Linked DNA regions of Gemmatirosa kalamazoonensis. The protein of the gene in region 1 interacts with the protein of each later gene in a pairwise test. Links are inferred from orthologs where the notes say so. Each region holds a gene or a part of one and is shown in the gene's direction. Other genes may lie near its edges. The genes, in order: J421_RS19350 and J421_RS15085.

Region 1 (9,630 bases):
GGCGAGCGCACGTGCTGCACGAAATCGTACGTCGGCTTCTCGATCGGCGCTCCCTCGCACAGACGGCCGAGATGGTCGACAAGCAGGTCGACGTCGAACGCGTCGGGGTGGTCCCAGTTCACGCGCTTCCGCTCCGCCATCGAGAGGTGCGCGAAGTTCTTGTAGTACGCGTCCATGTCGATGAACGCGACCGTCTCCTCGGTGAGCGCCTCGGCGACGCGCCGCGCGACCGTGGACTTCCCCGACCCCGTGCCGCCGGCGATCCCGATGATGAGCGGCTTCGTCATCGCCGCGCCGACCCATCGCGGGATCGCCCCTGGCAGAATCGCCCGGGTGAGCGGGGCCGGGAAGCGGCGGATCTGTCACGGTCTCGTATCGTCGCCCATGGGCGCAGCGGGTGCGGCATGGCCGAAGGTTCGCCGGCCCCGACCGGCACGTCAACTCGCTACCTTTGGGCGATGAATCGATTGGCCCTCCGGCTCGCCGCGAGCCTCATCGTCGTCTTCGGCACGGACCGGCTGGCGGCGCAGCCGACGCAGGTGCACAAGGATGCGCCGACCGCCGCGCGCCCCACGCGGCTGCGCATCCTCGCGACGAACGACCTGCACGGCGCACTCGAGCCGCGTCCGGACGCGCAGGGCGTGTCGCGCGGCGGCATCGGCCCGCTCGCCGCCGCGATCGCGCGCGCGCGCGCGCGAGTGCACCGGCGACTGCGTCTCGATCCTGCTCGACGGCGGCGACGAGTTCCAGGGCACGCCCGCGTCGAACCTCGCGTACGGGCGTCCGATCGTGGAGGCGTTCCGGCGTCTCGACCTCGCCGCGTCCGCGCTGGGCAACCACGAGTTCGACTGGACCGTCGACACGCTGCGCGCGCGCATCCGGCAGGCGCCGTACGCGATCCTCGGCGCCAACGTGCGCTTCACCGACGGCCGCGCGGTGCCGTGGCTGCGCGCCGACACGATCGTGCGGCGCGGCGGGCTGCGTGTCGGCGTCGTGGGGCTCGCGACGACGGAGACGCCGACCACGACGCGCGCCGCGAACGTGCGCGGGCTGCGCTTCGACTCGCTCGCGCCGGTGATCGACGCGCATGCGCGCGCGCTGCGCGCGCGCGGAGCGGACGTGGTGATCGTCGTCGCGCACAGCGGCGCGTTCTGCGACCGACCGGCGCCGGGCGAGAGCACCCCGACGTGTCGCGGCGAGATCGTCGACGTCGCGCGCGCGCTGCACGAGAAGGTGGACGCGATCGTCAGCGGCCACACGCACAGCCTCGTGAACACCGTCGTGAACGGCATCCCGATCGTGCAGGCGCGGTCGAGCGGCCGCGCGCTCGGCGTCGTCGATCTCTCGCTCGAGGGCGGCGCACCCACGATCGACGTGCGCGAGGTCGTCGCCGACTCCGCGGGACCGGTGCCTCCGGCGATCGACTCGGTGGTGCGCCGGGCGGTCGCCGCCGTCGCGTCGCGCGTGAACCGCCGCATCGCGGACGTGGCCGACGACATGCCGCGCGAGAGCGACGAGCAGTACGCGCTCGGCAACCTGCTCGCCGACGCGCAGCGGTGGGCCGGACGGGGCGACGTCGCGATCATGAACAACGGCGGCATCCGCGCCGATCTGCGGCACGGCGTCGCGACGTATGGATCGCTGTTCGAGATCCAGCCGTTCGGCAACACGCTGTACAAGATCACCGTGCGCGGCCGCGACCTGCGCGGCTACTTCGAGAAGCTGGTGAGCGGCGGCCCGCGCGTGCGCATGCACACGAGCGGCGTGCTCGTGACGTTCGACCCGAGCCGCCCCGCGGGCAGCCGTCTCGTGAGCCTGACGACGGCCGACGGCCGCCCCCTCGACGACGACCGACTGTACACCATGGTCCTGAACGACTTCCTCGTCACCGGCGGGGACGGCGTCGATCTCGCCCGCCGCGCGACGGCCGTCACGCCGCTGAACATCGTCGACCTCGACGCGCTCGTCGGCTACCTCGGCACGCTTCCGCAGCCGGTGCGCGCGCCGTCCGAGGAGCGGTTCCGCGTCGCGGGAGCGTCGCAGTGAGCTCGCCCGAGAGCGAGCCGACGACGGTGCGCGTGTTCGTGAACGAGCGCGGCGTCGACGTGCCGCGCGGTGCGAGCGCGCTCGATGCCCTGCGCGTGGCCGACGAGGGCGAGGCGGCGCGGGTGGCCGCCGGCGAGCGCGCGCTCGTCGACTCGCGCGGCCTGCCGACCGCCGCCGACGCGCCGACGTTCGCCGGCGCCATCTACCGCACCATCACCGCGCGATGACCGAACGCGACGACGGCGGCGCACGACCGCCGATTTCCCGCGAGCTGCTCGTCCGCCTGCCGAAGGCCGAGCTGCACTGCCACCTCGACGGCTCCGTGCGCCCCGAGACGCTCCTCGACCTGGGCGAGGAGCTCGGCGTGCCGATGCCGCGCGCCACCGCCGACGAGCTGCGCGACTACATGCGCGTCGACGACGCGCGCCACCTCGAGGACTACCTGGAGCGGTTCGAGATCACGCTCTCGGTGATGCAGACCGAGCCGGCGATCGAGCGCATCGCGTACGAGCTCGCGGCCGACGCCGCGGCGGAAGGCGTGCGCTATCTCGAGGCGCGCTTCGCGCCGGTGCTCAACACGCGTCGTGGCCTCGACCTCGGCGCGCCGGTGGACGCGGTGCTGCGCGGCTTCGCGCGCGCGGAGCGCGAGCACGACGTCGTGGCGCGCGTCATCGTCTGTGCGCTGCGCAACCAGCCCCTCGATCTCGCCGTCGCGCAGGCGCGCCTCGCGCTCGACTACCGCAAGCACGGCGTCGTCGGCTTCGACCTCGCCGGCGGGGAGGCGGGGAACCCCGCGCGCCGCTTCAAGGAGGCGTTCCAGATCGTGCGCGACAACGACATGGCGTGCACCTGCCACGCCGGCGAGGGGTTCGGCCCCGAGAGCGTGCGCGACGCCGTGCACGTCTGCGGCTGCGACCGCGTGGGCCACGGCACGCGCATCATCGAGGACGCGTCGCTGTTCGACTACATCAACGACCGGCGCATCTGCGTCGAGTGCTGCCTCACGTCGAACGTGCAGACGCGCGCCACGTCGTCGTACGAGACGCACCCGTTCCGCGAGTACTTCGACCGCGGCTTGAACGTCGTGCTGAACACGGACAACCGGCTGATGAGCGGCACGACGCTGGTGGACGAGTACGAGCACGCTGTCCGACGGCTCGGCTTCACGCTCGACGAGCTCGCGGTCGTGGCGCTGAACGGCTTCCAGAGCTCGTTCCTCCCGTATCCGGAGCGGCGCGCGCTCATCCACCGCGTGGAGAGCGAGATCGCGGCGCTCACCGGCCACGGGGCGGGCGAGAGCCCCGTCACCGCGGAGTCCGCGCTGCTGGAGGGCCCGCAATGAGCGCCGACTCCGGGTTGGGCCCCCACGAGGCGGATCACGCGGCGCGCGTCGTCCGCGCGCGGCTCGACGTCTCCGCGCCGGCGTGCGGCATCGTGCTCGGCTCGGGGCTCGGCGGGCTCGTGGACGATCTCGAGGACGCGCGCCGCATCTCGTTCGGCGACGTGCCGGGATTCCCGACGGCGACGGTCGCGGGGCACGCGGGCGCGCTGCTCGCCGGTCGACTCGGCGGCAAGGACGTGATCGCGCTCGCCGGCCGGTTCCACATGTACGAGGGACACGCCGCGGCGCTCGCCGGCTTCCCGGTGCGCGTGCTCCACGCGCTCGGCGTGCGCACGCTGTTCGTGAGCAACGCGGCCGGCGGCGTGCGGCGCACCTTCGCGCCGGGCGATCTCATGATCATCGCCGACCACGTCAACCTCATGTTCCGCAATCCGCTCGTCGGCGCGCTGCACGACGGCGACGTGCGCTTCCCGGACATGTCGGAGGCGTACGACCCGTCGCTGCGCGCGGTGCTCCGCGATGCGGCGCGCGCGATCGGCGAGCGGGTGCAGGAGGGCGTCTACTTCGGGCTCCTCGGGCCGAGCTACGAGACGCCGGCGGAGGTCCGGATGCTCGAGCGCCTCGGCGCCGACGCCGTCGGGATGTCCACCGTCCCGGAGGTCATCGTCGCCAAGGCGTTAGGCATGCGCGTCGCCGGCGTGAGCTGCATCACCAACCTCGCCTGCGGCATCGGACAGCACCCGCTCAGTCACGCGGAGGTGCTGGAGGTCGGGACGCGTGTGGGAGCGCAATTCCGCGCGCTCGTGCGGGAGTTCGTGGAACGACTGTGAGCTACGTGGCTGCGTGGCTGCGTGGCTGCGTGATGGCGGTGACCCAGCCACGCAGCCACGCTGCCAGGTCAGTTCCCGCCCGTTCGCGACTGCGGCGCCTGCGGCAGCGACCGGAGCCGCTGCTGGAACGTGTGGAAGTTCTGCGTGTCCTTGGTCAGCTGGTTCAGCTGCGCCACGTTGTACTTCGAGATCGTCGCCTCGGTGTCGCGGATGCGGTCCTCCTCCAGCGGGTGCGTCGCGAACCACGCCTCCACCTTGCTCGGCGCCGTCTGCCGCTCGTCGAGCAGGATCTGGAACATCTCGGGGATGCCGCGCGGGTCGATGCCCGCCTTCGTCGTGTACTCGATCCCCGCCTGGTCCGCTTCCGCCTCGTCGTTGCGGCTGAACTTCGCGAACACCGCCGTGCCCACGACGTTGATCGCCGTCGATCCGAGACCGCTGTTGCACACCGCCGGCTGGAGCACGCACGCCACCGTCACGCCGATCTGCGCGCCGTTCTGCTGCTCCATCTGCTTCACCGAGTGCCGATGCGTCACGTGGCCGATCTCGTGACCGAGCACCCCGGCCACCTGGTCCATCTTGGACGCGCGCTCGATCAGCCCGCGGTTCACGTACACATAGCCGCCGGGAACCGCGAACGCATTGACCTCGGGGCTGTTCACGACGTAGAAGTGCCACTCGAGGCCGCGCGTGTCCGCGACGCGCGCCAGCTCCATCCCGAGCGTGTTGATGTACTGGTTCACCAGCGCGTCGGTGATGATCGGCAGCTGCTGGTTGATCTGCGCCGAGTACTGCGCGCCCATCTCGACTTCCTGCTGCTGCGAGACGCCGCACGCCGTGCCGGCCAGCGCCAGCGCGGCTCCGGCGATCGTGCGGCGGACGATAGAATGTCTCATGACGACTCCGATGCTCCGCGAGCGCTTGAGTTCACGTGTCTGCCTGTGACGGCAATGGAGCCCTTCTGCCACTATTACGACCCGCCGAACGGGGGCAAGGTCCATTCCGAAGGGCGGAGGTAGCCGCGTGCGTCTGCTGAGTCTGGCCCGCGACCTCCGCCGCCGCCGCGCCCGCGAGCGACACGGCCTGTTCGTCGCCGAGGGCGTGCGCGCCGTCGAGGAGCTATTGGCGAGTGCCGTGCCGGTGCGCGGCGCGCTGGCCGCTCCGGCGCTCGACGCGACCGAGCGCGGCGCGTCGCTCCGGCACGCGCTCGAGGTCCGCGGCGTGCCGCTGCTCGACGTCTCCGACACCGACTTCGCCTCCGCCGCCGACACCGACTCGCCTCAGGGCGTGCTCGCCGTGGCCGAGCAGCCGCGCACCACCGCCAGCGACGTTCTCGCGCACCTCGGCGACGGCGGCTGCGTCCTCCTGCTCGATGCGGTGCAGGACCCGGGCAACGCCGGCACCATGCTGCGGAGCGCGGCGGCGTTCGATGCCGCGGGTGTGATCGCCGTCACCGGGACGGTCGACCTGTGGGGTGCCAAGGTCGTGCGGAGCGCGATGGGCGCGCTGTTCCACCAGCCGGTGGCCCACGCCGCGTGGGAGGAGCTGGACGAGGCGATGGCCGGCACGGGGGCCGAGCTGTGGGGCGCCGACGGGGCGGGGCAGCCGGTCTCGCGGCTCGCCGCCGAGCGGCCGGCGCGGCTCGTCCTGGCGGTCGGCAACGAAGGCGCGGGGCTGTCGCAGCGAGCCCGGGCGCGGGCGAGCCGGCTGGCGGCGATCCCCATCGCGCCCGGTGTCGAGTCGCTGAACGCGGCGGTTGCTGCAGGGATCCTGCTCTACGAGCTGCGGCCGGAGGCGCTCCGCGGGTGACTCGTGGCCTCGCGGGTCCGCCGCTCGTCATCCTGAGCGCAGCGCTCGATCCCGCCCTCAGCCCGCAGTTCCCGTGATGCCCATCCCTCAGCCCGCCGCCCTCGTCCTCGCGTTCCTCATCGGCGCGGTCATCGGCTCGTTCCTGAACGTCTGCATCGTCCGGTGGCCCGAGGGCCTGTCCGTCGTGCGGCCGCCGTCGCGCTGCCCGAAGTGCGGCCGCGGCGTCCGGTGGTTCGAGAACGTCCCGATCGTGAGCTGGCTCGTCCTGCGCGGGAAATGCGCCGGCTGCGGCCTTCCGATCTCGGCCGCCTACCCGGCCGTCGAGCTGCTCGTCGCCCTCGGCTGGGTGGCGGCCGTCGCCACGTTCGGTCCGAGCATCGAGGCGCTCCGGGTCGCCGTGTTCGGCACCGTGCTGTTCGGCATCTCCGCCACCGACGCGAAGCACTACGTCATCCCGGACGGCTTCACGCTGTTCCTGCTCGCCTGGCAGCTGCTCGTCGCGTTCGCGGTCTGGTTCGCGCCGAGCGTCGCCGAATCCTCGCACTTCGCCGGGCCGTACGACGCCATCGTGGGCGCGTGCACCGGCGCCGGCGCGATCGCGATCCTGCGCTGGCTCGGCGAGCGGGCCTTCGGCCGCGAGGCGATGGGCGAGGGGGACATCACGATGATGGCCGGCATCGGCGCCGCGCTCGGCGCCGGGCGCGCTGGGCTCACCGTGCTCGTCGCCGCGTTCATCGGGGCCGTCGTCGCGGCGCTCGTCGTGGTGCCGGCGAGGCTCTTGCGCGCCCGCGGCGGTGCATCGACGGCGCCGTCCGGGGGTACCACCGAGGAGCTCGATGGCGCCCGCGACATCACGGAGATTCCTTTCGGGGTCTTCCTCGCGCCCGCCGCGCTGTTCACACTCCTCTGGGGCGACCGCCTCATCGCCTGGTACATGACGCGAATCCTGCAACCGTGACGCTCGGCGACATCTTGCGCCCATCCACCGAGACCGCGCTCACGAAGTTCACGCGCGACCTGACGTCGGCCGCGCGCGCCGGCCGACTCGACCCGATCCGCTGCCGCGACCCCGAGATCGACCGCGTGATCGACGTGCTGCTGCGGCACGGCAAGAACAACCCGGTGCTCACCGGGCCGGCCGGCGTCGGCAAGACGGCCATCGTGGAGGGGCTCGCCCAGCGCGCGGCGGAAGGGCGCCTCCCGCTCGCACTCCGCGGCGCCCGCGTCCTCGCGCTCGACCACATGGCGCTGCTCGGCGGCACGATGTACCGCGGCCAGTACGAGGAGCGCGTCCAGGCGATCGTCGCCGAGGTCACCGCGGCCCCCGACGTCATCCTGTTCATCGACGAGCTGCACAACCTCGTCGGGCAGGGCACCGCGCAGGGCGCGGCGATGGACGCCGGCAACATGCTGAAGCCCGCGCTCACCCGCGGCGACTTCCGCGTCATCGGCGCCACGACGTCGGACGAGTACGAGCGGTGGATCATGACCGATCCCGCGCTCGAGCGACGCTTCCAGCGCGTCGACATCCGCGAGCTCTCGCCGCCGGAGACGATGGAGATCCTCCGCGCGCGCCGCGCCGTCCTCGAGCGGCACCACGGCGTCGTCATCACCGACGACGCGCTGCAGGCGGCGCTCCAGCTCACCGACGAGTGGATGGTGGAGCGCATGCGCCCCGACCGCTGCATCGACGCGCTCGACGAGACGTGCGCGCACCTGCAGGCGAAGGCCGCGCACTCGCCGCGCACCGAGGCGCTGCTGAAGGAGCGCCGCGCGCTGATCGCCGAGCGCGCCGCCGCCGAGGACGAGCGCGCCGAGCGCGCGCGGCAGCGGCGCGCCGAGGCCCGCCGCGCCGGCAAGCCGGCCGAGGAAGCCGGCGTCGACGCGCCCGACGACGCATCCGAAGAGACCGGGTCCGACAAGCTCAATCGCTACGCGCAGCAGGGCATGGCGTACATCGAGCGCTTCGGCCAGGAGCTGGAGTCGTTCTTCGGCGACGCGCCGCCGCCGCAGCCGATCCCGAAGACGCCGCCGCGCGCCGCGCCGCGCCCGGCGCCGCGTCCCGCGCCTAACGCCGACGGCCCGCTGCCGCCGCCCGCGCCGCGCCTCGGCGAGATCGAGGCGGAGCTCGCGCCGCTGCTCGTCGCCGAGGGCGCCGTGGTGCGCGGCGTAGACGTCGCGCGGATCGTGTCGCGCACCGTGGGCCGGACGGTGAAGTGGCCATGACGCGATCGCATCGCCTCGTCGTCGCGGCGGGGGCGATCGCGGCGGCCGCCTGCCAGCGTACGACCTCCGACCACCGCTCGTACGTGGAGCGCGCGGTCGCGCTCGCGCCGCAGATCGAGCACGCCACGGGGCTGCGCTTCGTGTCGCCGCCGAAGGTCGAGGTGCGCTCGGCCGACCAGGTGCGGGCGTTCGTGCAGCAGACGCTCGACGACTCGCTCGCGCGCCGTGACGTCGCCGCCGAAGAAGCGGCGTACAAGCGCCTCGGCCTCGTGCCCGACAGCGTCAACCTGCGGCAGCTCCTCGCGCGCATCCTCGAGCGCCAGATCGTCGGCTACTACGATCCGAAGTCGAAGACGCTCTACATCGTCGACGGCGCGGACAGCGCGTCCGCCGAGGTCACGCTGCGGCACGAGCTGGTGCACGCGCTGCAGGACCAGCACGCGAACCTCGACTCCATCGAGCGCGTCACGGGCGAGAACGATCGCTCGGCCGCGGCGCACGCGGCGCTCGAAGGGCTCGCGAGCTACGCGCAGTTCGCGTCGAGCGGCGTCGCCTTGCAGGCACCGGGCGCGTGGGATCGCGTGCGCGGCGAGATCCGCGAGAACATGGAGCGCACGCCGGTGCTCTCCGAGGCGCCGTTCGTCGTGCGCGAGACGCTGCTGTTCCCGTATCTCAGCGGCGCCGAGTTCGCGCGCCGCTTCGTCGACCGCGGCGGCGGTGATTCGCTGCTGAAGCGGCTCCCGACGTCGACCGAGCAGGTGCTGCACGCCGACGCGTACTTCGGCAAGGACGGCGGCAAGCCCGACGCGCCGACGACCATCACGCTGCCGACGCCGACCCCGGGCAGCGTCGCCTATACGGGCACGTTGGGCGAGTTCGAGATCCGGCTGCTGCTCTATCATCACACCGAGGACCTCGATCTCGCCGCGCGCGCCGCGCAGGGATGGGACGGCGATCGCTACGACATCGTGCGCACGCCGCAGGGCGACGCGTTCGTGTGGGTCACGGTGTGGGACTCGGCGCAGGACGCGGCGGAGTTCTTCGACGCGCTCGGCCAGACGCTTCCGAAGCACTACCCCGACGCGAAGCTCGGCCCCGCGGCGCCGGCCGGCGGTCGCCAGTACACCGGCGGCGGCGGACGCACCGTCCTGCTGCGCGCCACGGACGTGCAGGGTCGGCCCGCCGTGCTGTACGTCGACGCGCCGCCCGGCGCGACCCCCGCGGTCGACCTCACGAAGGTGACGTTACACGAGTGACGGACGGCACCGGCGTCATCCTGCGGCCGGAGCACGATCCCACCGTGCCGCCGCCGATCGCGGACGAGGCCGAGAAGCAGCGGCAGCTCGTCGTGATGCAGCGGCGCGCGACCGGCATGCT
Region 2 (9,610 bases), 950 kb from region 1 along the record:
GCGGCGGCGATCCGCGAGGCGATCAAGCGCTCGCGCGTCCCCGCCGACGAGGTGCAGGAAGTCATCATGGGCAACGTCGTGCAGGGCGGCGTCGGACAGGCGCCCGCCCGGCAGGCGATGCTGAAGGCCGGCGTGCCCGCGACGGTCTCCGCGATGACCGTCAACAAGGTCTGCGGATCCGGTCTCAAGTCGGTGATGCTCGCCGCACAGGCGATCAAGGCGGGCGACGCGCAGGTGATCGTCGCCGGCGGGCAGGAGTCCATGTCGAACGCGCCGTACTACGTCTACGGCATGCGCGACGGCGTGAAGCTCGGCGACCAGAAGCTCGTCGACGGCATGATCAAGGACGGGCTGTGGTGTGCGATGTGCGACGTGCACATGGGCGGCCACGCCGAGTACACCGCGCGCAAGGCCGGGATCTCGCGCGAGCAGCAGGACGAGTTCGCGGCGGCGTCGCACCGCAAGGCCGTCGACGCGCAGGACGCGGGCAAGTTCAAGGACGAGATCGTGCCGGTGCGCGTGCCGGGTCGGAAGGGCGACCTCGTCGTCGACACCGACGAAGGGCCGCGCCGCGACACGACCGCGGAGTCGCTCGCGAAGCTGCGCCCCGCGTTCGCGACGAAGGGCGTGCCCGCGGAGGAGCTCAGCGTGACGGCGGGGAACGCGTCGTCGCTGAACGACGGCGGTGCGGCGGTCGTCGTGACGAGCGAGGAGTACGCGCGCGCGCACGGCCTCACGATCCTCGCGCGCATCACCGCCTACGCGACCGGCGCGACGAACCCGCAGGACCTGTTCTTCGCGCCGATCACGGCGGTGCAGAACCTCATGAAGAAGGCGGGCACGTCGATCGACGACTACGATCTGTTCGAGGCGAACGAGGCGTTCGCGTCGCAGGCGATCGCGACCGGGCAGGGCCTCGACTGGGCATGGGACCGCGTGAACGTGCACGGCGGCGCAATCGCGTTAGGCCACCCGATCGGCGCGAGCGGCGCGCGGGTGCTCACCACGCTGCTGTACGCGCTCGCCGACCGCGGCAAGTCGACGGGCCTCGCGACCCTGTGCCTCGGCGGCGGTGACGCGGTGGCGCTCAGCGTGGAGCGCGTCGACTGAGCCCTGGCGCCGTCCCCCCCCGGCGGCGGCGCCGCGCGCCGGAGACCGGCCGCCGGCGTGGCTCTTCGCCTCCGACGGGCGGCTGCGTGCGGGGTGGCGGCTGCTGCTCTTCGTGCTCGCGCTCGTCGCGGGGCTGCTCGTCGCGGCGCAGCTCGTGTATCCGCTGCTCGCCGCGGTGCTCCGCGCGCTCGGCATCCCGCTCAACGCGTACTGGCTGAGCCTCGCCGATTGGCTGTGGGTCGCGGGCGCGTTGGCCGCGCACCTGTTCGTGCTGCGACTCGTCGAGCGGCGGCCGTGGGCCGACGTGGGGCTCGGACGTGCCGCGCTGCGGCCACGCGGGCTCGCGTTAGGCGCGCTGCTCGGCGCCGTGGCGATCGGCGTGCCGTGCCTGCTGCTCATCGTCGGCCGCGAGCTGCGCGTGCTGCCGTCGGCTGATGGCAGCTGGTTCGGCGCGGCCGGGTCGCTGCTGGCGAAGCTCGCGCCCGCCGCGCTGCTGGAGGAGCTCATCTTCCGCGGCTATCCGTTCATGGTGCTGCGCGAGAGCGCCGGCCCGGTCGCGGCGCTCGCGGCGACGAGCGTGTTGTTCGGCATCGCGCACGTCAGCAACCCGGGCGTCACGGTGCTGTCGATCGTGATGGTCGTGCTCGCGGGATGCTTCCTCGGCGCCGTGGTGCTCGTGACGGGCAGCGTGTGGGCCGCGTTCGCCACGCATCTCGCGTGGAACTGGACGCTGAGCGCCGCGGTCCACGCGGCGGTGAGCGGGCTGCCGTTCGCCATGCCCGACTACCGCACGGTGGACGCGGGACCCGACTGGCTGACCGGCGGCGCGTGGGGCCCCGAGGGGGGACTCGCCGCCGGACTCGGAATCCTCTCGGCGCTCGCGCTGCTCCGGTGGCGCGGCGCCTCACACTTTCTCGAGCGCGGCCGCGTGGCCGCCGGGGAGCACGCCGATGGCTGAAGCGACGACCGCCGCCTCGCAGAGCGGCGCACCGTACCGCACCGAGCCGATCGACGAGGTCGCGATCATCGGCGCGGGGCAGATGGGCAACGGCATCGCGCACGTGTTCGCGGCCGCCGGCTACGACGTGGCGATGATCGACGTGAACGACGGCGCGCTGCAGCGCGGCCTGTCCACGATCGAGAAGAACCTCGACCGACAGGTGAAGAAGGGATCGATCGACGCGGCGGCGAAGGACGCCACGCTCGCCCGCGTCTCGACGCACGTCGACATGGCGGCGGTCGAGGGCGCGGGGATCGTCGTCGAGGCAGCGACGGAGAACGCGGATCTCAAGTTCCGCATCTTCCAGGACGTCGACCGGCTCGCGAACGCGGGCGCGATCCTCGCCACGAACACGAGCTCCATCTCCATCACCGAGATCGCTGCGCGCACGCGCCGCCCCGAGCTCGTCATCGGCATGCACTTCATGAATCCCGTGCCGGTGATGCAGCTCGTGGAGGTCATCCGCGGAATAGCGACGAGCGACGCGACGACCGCGACGACGATGGAGCTGGCGCGCAAGGTCGGGAAGACGCCGGTGGAGGTGAACGACTACCCGGGCTTCGTCGCGAACCGGATCCTCATGCCGATGATCAACGAGGCCGTGTACTGCGTGATGGAGGGCGTCGGCACGCCGGAGGCCATCGACACGGTGATGAAGCTCGGCATGAACCATCCCATGGGACCGCTCACGCTGGCGGACTTCATCGGCCTCGACACCTGCCTCGCGATCCTCGAGGTCATGCACCGCGGGCTCGGCGACCCGAAGTACCGTCCGTGCCCGCTGCTGCGGAAGTACGTCGCGGCGGGGTGGCTCGGACGCAAGACCGGTCGCGGCTTCTATCAATACTGATGCTCTCCGATCTTCTCCCGCTCACCGAGACCCAGCGCGAGATCCGCGACCTCGCGCGCACGTTCGCGCGCGAGCACGTCGCGCCGCACGCCGCGCAGTGGGACCGCGAGGGATACTTCGAGCCCGCGCTGGTGAAGCAGCTCGGCGACGCGGGGTTTCTCGGCATGCTCCTCCCCGAAGAGTACGACGGGCTCGCGCTCGACACGGTGACCTACCTCATCGCGCTCGAGGAGATCGCGGCGGCCGATGCGTCGGTCGCCGTGATGATGAGCGTGCACAACTCGCTGCCGACGCAGATGCTGCTGCGGTGGGGCACCGAAGCGCAGAAGGATCGGTGGCTGCGGCCGATGGCGCGCGGCGAGATCCTCGGCGCGTTCGCGCTCTCCGAGCCGGACGCGGGGAGCGACGCGGCGTCGCTGCGCTGCCAAGCGACGCGCGACGGCGACGGCTGGGTGCTGACCGGCACGAAGTCGTGGGTGACGAGCGGGTCGCACGCCGGCGTCATCCTCGTCATGGCGCGCACCGACACGGCCGCGGACCGGCAGGGCAGTCGCGGCATCGGCGCGTTCGTCATCACGCCGGACCTGCCGGGCTTCCACGTCGGCAAGAAGGAGAACAAGCTCGGGCTGCGCGCGTCGCCGACGGTGCAGCTCGTGTTCGACGAGATGCGCGTGCCCGCTGGCCATCTGTTAGGCGAGCCGGGGCAGGGGCTCGCCTACGCGCTGCAGTCGCTCGAGCACGGGCGGCTGGGCATCGGCGCGCAGGCGCTCGGCATCGCGCGCGCCGCGCTCCAGGCGGCCCGCGACTACGCCGACGAGCGTCGACAGTTCGGCCGCCCGATCCGTGACTTCGAGGCGATCCAGTTCAAGCTCGCCGACATGGCGATGCGCGTCACGGCGTCGCGCGCGCTGCTGCACGCGACGGCCGCCGCGAAGGATCGCGGCGAGCGCGTCACGCAGTTCGCCGCGATGTCGAAGTTGATGGCCAGCGAGACGGCGATGTTCGTCGCCGACGAGGCCGTGCAGATCTTCGGCGGCTACGGCTACGTGAAGGAGTACCCGGTGGAGCGCTACCTGCGCGACGCCAAGGTCACGGAGATCTACGAGGGCACCTCGGAGATCCAGCGCGTGGTGATCGCGCGCGAGCTCTATACCTGACTGCAATGAATCTCTTCGACAGACTCGCCGAGATGGGCCACGAGCAGGTCGTCGTGTGCCACGACAAGGCGGCCGGCTACCGCGGCATCATCGCCGTCCACGACACCACGCTCGGCCCCGCGCTCGGCGGCACGCGCTTCTGGAACTACGCCAGCGACGAGGAGGCGATCATCGACGCGCTGCGCCTCGCGCGCGGCATGACGTACAAGAACGCCGTCGCGGGGCTCAACCTCGGCGGCGGCAAGAGCGTCATCATCGGCGACAACCGCACCGTGCAGCGCGAGATGATCTTCCGCGCGCACGGCCGCTTCGTCGACTCGCTCGGCGGCCGCTACGTGACGGCGGAGGACGTCGGCACGAGCACGGGCGACATGGACTTCGTGCACATGGAGACCGACTACGTCGCGGGGCTCGCCGGCGCGTCGGGCGATCCGTCGCCGGTCACCGCGCACGGCGTCTTCCGCGCCATCCAGGCGTCGGCGCGGCAGGTGTGGGGGCGCGACTCGCTCGAGGGGCGCACGATCGCCATCCAGGGGTGCGGCAACGTCGGACACTACCTCGCGCAGGAGCTGAGCGAGGCCGGCGCGTCGCTCGTCGTCACCGACATCGATCCCGAGCGCGTGAAGGCCGTGGTGAACGCGACCGGTGCGCGCGCCGTGCCGACGGAGGAGATCTACGCGCAGGCGGCCGACATCTTCGCGCCGTGTGCGCTCGGCGCCGTCATCAACGACCGCACGATCCCGCAGCTCCGCGTGCAGATCGTCGCCGGCGCGGCGAACAACCAGCTGCTCGAGGACCGCCACGGCGACGAGCTGGAGTCGCGCGGCATCTTGTATGCCCCCGACTACGTGGCGAACGCGGGCGGCGTGATCAACGTCTACAGCGAGCTGGCCGGCTGGAGCCGCGAGCGCTCGCTGCGCAAGGCGGACGAGATCTACCACACGGTGCTGAACGTGTTCGAGATCGCGCAACAGGACCGCATTCCCACTTACAAGGCCGCCGATCGCCTCGCCGAGCGCCGCATCGCGGCGGTGCGGAGCATGGTGAAGACGTGGCCACAGTGGCCCAACAAGGCGTCGTGAGGTGAGCGCGTCATGAACAACGGAACGAACCACTGGAGCGACTGGGACCGCTGCCCGCCGGGTCCGGCCCTCACCGCCGCCGATCCCGAGGTCGCGGCGCTCATCGGCGAGGAGATCCGCCGGCAGAACGATGGCCTGGAGCTCATCGCGAGCGAGAACTTCGTGTCGCCCGCGGTGCTCGAGGCCATGGGCTCCCCGCTCACGAACAAGTACGCGGAAGGGCTGCCGCGGAAGCGCTACTACGGCGGATGCGAGATCGTCGACCAGATCGAGCAGCTCGCGATCGATCGCGCGAAGGAGCTGTTCGGCGCGGACCACGCGAACGTGCAGCCGCACTCCGGCGCATCGGCGAACTTCGCCGCGTTCACCGCGTTCCTGAAGCCGGGCGACACGTTCCTCGGCATGGACCTCTCGAACGGCGGCCACCTCACGCACGGGTCGCCGGTGAACTTCTCCGGCATCCTGTACCGCGCGATCTCGTACGGCGTCACCGACGAGGGGCTGCTCGACTACGACCAGATGCGCGAGCTGGCGCGCACGCACCGGCCGAAGATGATCATCGCCGGCTACAGCGCGTACTCGCGCGCGATCGACTGGCAGGCGTTCGCCGAGGTCGCGAGCGAGATCGGCGCGATCTTCATGGTCGACATGGCGCACTTCGCGGGGCTCGCCGCGACCGGCGTGTATCCGTCGCCGGTGCCGTACGCCGACGTCGTGACGACGACCACGCACAAGACGCTGCGCGGCCCGCGCGGCGGAATGATCCTGTGCAAGGCCGAGCACCAGAAGGCGATCGACAAGAGCGTGTTCCCCGGCGCGCAGGGCGGGCCGCTGGAGCACGTGATCGCCGCGAAGGCGGTGTCGTTCCGGGAGGCGCTGCGCCCCGACTTCGCCGACTACTGCCGGCGCGTCGTGGCGAACGCGAAGGCGCTCGCCGGCGCGTTCGTGGCCCGCGGCTTCCACGTCGTGTCGGGCGGCACCGACAACCACCTCATGTTGCTCGACCTGCGCAACAGAGGGCTCACGGGCAAGGTGGCGGAGAAGGCGCTCGACGCGGCCGGCATCACGGTGAACAAGAACACCGTCCCGAAGGAGACGCAGTCGCCGTTCGTGACGAGCGGCATCCGCGTCGGCACGCCGGCCGTGACGACGCGTGGCTTCGGCGAGGCGGAGATGGGCACCGTGGCCGATCTCATGGACCGCGCGCTCGCCGACGCCGAGAACGCCGCGGTGGCGGAGAGCGTGCGCGAGGAAGTGCGGGCGCTCGCGGCCCGCTTCCCGCTGTATCCGGCGACCGCGGACCTCACGCACGGCTGAGCGATCGCGTCAACGGTAGGGCGTCGACGGGTTGCGGTGGGCGCGGGTGCCCGCCAGTATTCCCCGGCGCGGCGGCGCGCGACCGACGGTCGCAGGCGCCGCCGCGCGTCACTTTGGACCCGCTTCACCTGGAGCACCGTCGTTGTCAGAGCTGGCGTTCCGCGACGGCATCATGGATCAGATCCGGCTGCGCGAGCCGCGCTTTCACGAGCGCGCGTTCTTGTTCGTGCTGTCGGCGCTGGAGTTCAGCCAGACGCGGCTCCCCGAGCGTCGGCACATCAGCGGGGCGGAGCTCGCCCGCGCCTGCCGCGACCTCGCGCTCGAGCGCTACGGCGTGGTCGCGCGACTGGTCCTCGAGCACTGGGGGATCCGGTGCACCGACGACATCGGCGACATCGTGTTCGCGCTCGTCGACCTCGGCCTCCTCATCAGTCAGCCGCACGACACGAAGGACGACTTCGCGCGCGTATTCGACTTCGACCAGGCGTTCGAGCGCGACTACCCATGGAACTGCGCGCTCCTCGGGTGATGCGCGCGACGGAGCTCTGATCGATGCCCACCGAGCTGCCGCAGTGTCACAAGTGCCAGAACGGAACGCTGCTCCCGCTCAGCGACTACGGCCGCGACGGCGCGCCCATCACGTACAAGGCGTGGGTGTGCAGCAATCCCGAGTGCGGCTTCAACGTCCGCATCGACAACGGCGAGATCGGCTACGGACGGACGGTGGGCCAGTCGCACAAGTGAGCGGAGTGATCGTCGCTCGCACGCTCGTCGTTGCCACGCTCGCGGCGGCCCACGTGGCCGCCGCTTTCGCGTCGTGACCTCTCGCATCCCGGTCGTCACCGCGGCGGAGTCCGCGGCGCGCGATCGCGCGGCGATCGACGCGGGCACGCCGTCGCGCGCGCTCATGCAGCGCGCCGGTGCCGCCGCGGCGGCCGAGATCGCGCGCCGCTACGGCGACCGCCTGCGCGGCGGCGTCGCCGTGCACGCCGGCCCGGGCAACAACGGCGGCGACGGGTGGGTGGTCGCCGCCGCGCTGCGGCGATGGGGCGCGACGGTGCGCGCCGCGCTGCACGGCGCCGACGAGCCGAAGACCGACGACGCGCGCTACGAGCGTGCGCGCGCGCTGGCCGACGGCACGCTGGACGCGCCGACCGGATCGGAGGCGGTCGTGGTCGACGGAGTGCTCGGCACCGGCGCGCGCGGTGCGCCGGCACCGTTCGCCGCCGCGGCCGTGGAGCGCATGCACGTGGCGCGCGCGTCCGGCGCCGTGGTCGTCGCGCTCGACGTGCCCACGGGGCTCGACGCGACCACGGGCGAGAACTTCGACCCGCACACGGTGCGCGCGGATCTCACGCTGACGTTCGGCACGCTGAAGCGCGGCCTGCTCGTCGCGCGCGGCCACGCGGGCACCATCGCGGTGGTCGACATCGGCCTCGGCGAGGCGCCTAACGACGTTGGGCCGGTGCTGTCGGGCGCGGCCGACGTCGCGCGGCTCGCGCCGGCGCTCGACGCCGCGGCCCACAAGGGCACGCGCGGCAAGATCGCGATCGTGGGCGGCGCGGCGGGCATGGCCGGCGCGACGCTGCTCTCGGCCGAGGCGGCGCTCCGCAGCGGAGCGGGCATGGCGCGCGTCGTCGTCGCGCCGGAGAGCGTGCCGGTCGCGCAGACCGCGCTGCGCGAGGCGCTCGCGTCGCCGTGGCCGACCGACGACGCGGCGCTCGCCCACACCGTCACGGAGTGGGCCGACGTCGTCGTGCTCGGCCCCGGTCTCGGACGCGACGACGCGGCCCGCGCACTGGCCGAGCGCGTGCTCGCCGCGTGGCGCGGGCCCGTCGTGCTCGACGCCGACGCGGTGACGATGTTCGCCGGCGACACGGCGCGACTGGGCACGCTGCTGCGCGGCCGGCCCGCGCTGCTCACACCGCACCCGCTCGAGCTGTCGCGCCTCGCCGGCCTGTCGCTCGACGAGATCCTCGCGCGGCGCTTCGACGTGGGACGCGAGCTGGCCGCGACGCTCGGCGCGAGCGTGCTCCTGAAAGGCGTGCCGACCGTGATCAGCGACGAGCACGCGACGCTCGTGTCGGCGACGGGCACCCCGGCACTCGCGACGGCGGGGAGCGGCGACGTGCTCACCGGGATCGCCGCCGCGCTGCTCGTGCACGCGAACGCCGACGCGCGCGCGACGGAGCGCGGCGCGGCCGCGGCCTGGATCCACGGCCGCGCGGGCGAGATCGCGACGGCGCGCCGCGGCGGCGTGCGCGGCACCACGCTGCGCGACGTGCTCGGCGCGCTGTCGGATGCGTGGCGCGGCGACGCGGCGCGGGCGCCGTATCCGGTGCTCGCCGAGCTGCCCGCGGTTCCGGGCTGATGGAGCACGCGCTCGGCCCCGGCGCCGAGTTCGACGCGGTGCGCGCGTTCGTCGACCGATGGGGCGCGCTCGCCGAGGGCATCGGCGACGACGCCGCGGTCCTCGACGTCCCGCGCGGCGAGCGGCTCGTCGTGAGCACCGACGTATCGGTGGAGAACGTGCACTTCCGGCGCGGGTGGCTGACGGCGCGAGAGATCGGCGCGCGCGCGACGACCGGCGCGCTGAGCGACCTCGCGGCGATGGGCGCGGCGCCGTTAGGCATCGTCGTCGCGCTCGTCGTGCCGCATGCGTGGCGCGCGGAGCTCGAGGCGCTTGCCGAAGGGATCGGCGACGCGGTGCGCCTGGCCGGCACGCGCATCGTCGGCGGCGACCTCTCGGGTGGCGACACGCTGTCCATCACGGTCACCGTGCTCGGCGCGGCCCCGCAGCCCGTCGCACGCTCCGGTGCACGCGCGGGGGATGAGCTGTTCGTCACCGGGCTCCTGGGCGGTCCGCTGCGCGCGCTGCGCGCCCTGGAGCGCGGCGAGACGCCGGATGCGCTCGACCGCACGCGCTTCGCCCGGCCGGTGGCGCGACTGCGCGAGGGACGATGGCTGGCCGGGCGTGGCGTCACGGCCATGATCGACGTGTCCGACGGGCTCGCGGCCGACCTGCGGCACGTCGCCGCGGCGAGCGGCGTGCGGCTCCGCGTCGACGCGCGTCGCGTGCCTCGCGTCGCGGGCG

The links.
Region 2: the proteins of J421_RS19350 (region 1) and J421_RS15085 interact in binary tests that used the Escherichia coli proteins (3 or more experiments, as listed by UniProt). The link is inferred for Gemmatirosa kalamazoonensis from one-to-one orthologs.

Annotation. Positions count from the first base shown.
Region 1 is NZ_CP007128.1:4,436,571-4,446,200, reverse strand. What follows is about bases 4,268-7,134. They hold J421_RS19350 (TrmH family RNA methyltransferase), read left to right. Parts: upstream 4,268-5,241; coding sequence 5,242-6,027; downstream 6,028-7,134. Other genes in these bases: J421_RS19340 (AAA family ATPase), read left to right, coding at 7,000-7,134; J421_RS19345 (prepilin peptidase), read left to right, coding at 6,104-6,985; J421_RS19355 (M48 family metallopeptidase), read right to left, coding at 4,287-5,114. Outside these bases: udk (uridine kinase), read right to left, coding at 1-287; J421_RS19375 (bifunctional metallophosphatase/5'-nucleotidase), read left to right, coding at 550-2,046; J421_RS19370 (hypothetical protein), read left to right, coding at 2,043-2,273; add (adenosine deaminase), read left to right, coding at 2,270-3,388; J421_RS19360 (purine-nucleoside phosphorylase), read left to right, coding at 3,385-4,218; more of J421_RS19340, read left to right, coding at 7,135-8,253; J421_RS32920 (hypothetical protein), read left to right, coding at 8,250-9,509; J421_RS19335 (DUF445 domain-containing protein), read left to right, coding at 9,506-9,630. UniProt on the Escherichia coli protein: Specifically methylates the ribose of guanosine 2251 in 23S rRNA.
Region 2 is NZ_CP007128.1:3,483,947-3,493,556, forward strand. What follows is about bases 6,764-9,610. They hold J421_RS15085 (NAD(P)H-hydrate dehydratase), read left to right. Parts: upstream 6,764-7,333; coding sequence 7,334-8,887; downstream 8,888-9,610. Other genes in these bases: J421_RS15075 (Minf_1886 family protein), read left to right, coding at 6,764-7,045; J421_RS15080 (hypothetical protein), read left to right, coding at 7,069-7,260; thiL (thiamine-phosphate kinase), read left to right, coding at 8,887-9,610. Outside these bases: J421_RS15045 (acetyl-CoA C-acetyltransferase), read left to right, coding at 1-1,110; J421_RS15050 (CPBP family intramembrane glutamic endopeptidase), read left to right, coding at 1,223-2,068; J421_RS15055 (3-hydroxybutyryl-CoA dehydrogenase), read left to right, coding at 2,061-2,960; J421_RS15060 (acyl-CoA dehydrogenase family protein), read left to right, coding at 2,960-4,117; J421_RS15065 (Glu/Leu/Phe/Val dehydrogenase dimerization domain-containing protein), read left to right, coding at 4,123-5,199; J421_RS15070 (serine hydroxymethyltransferase), read left to right, coding at 5,212-6,516; more of J421_RS15075, read left to right, coding at 6,659-6,763. UniProt on the Escherichia coli protein: Bifunctional enzyme that catalyzes the epimerization of the S- and R-forms of NAD(P)HX and the dehydration of the S-form of NAD(P)HX at the expense of ADP, which is converted to AMP.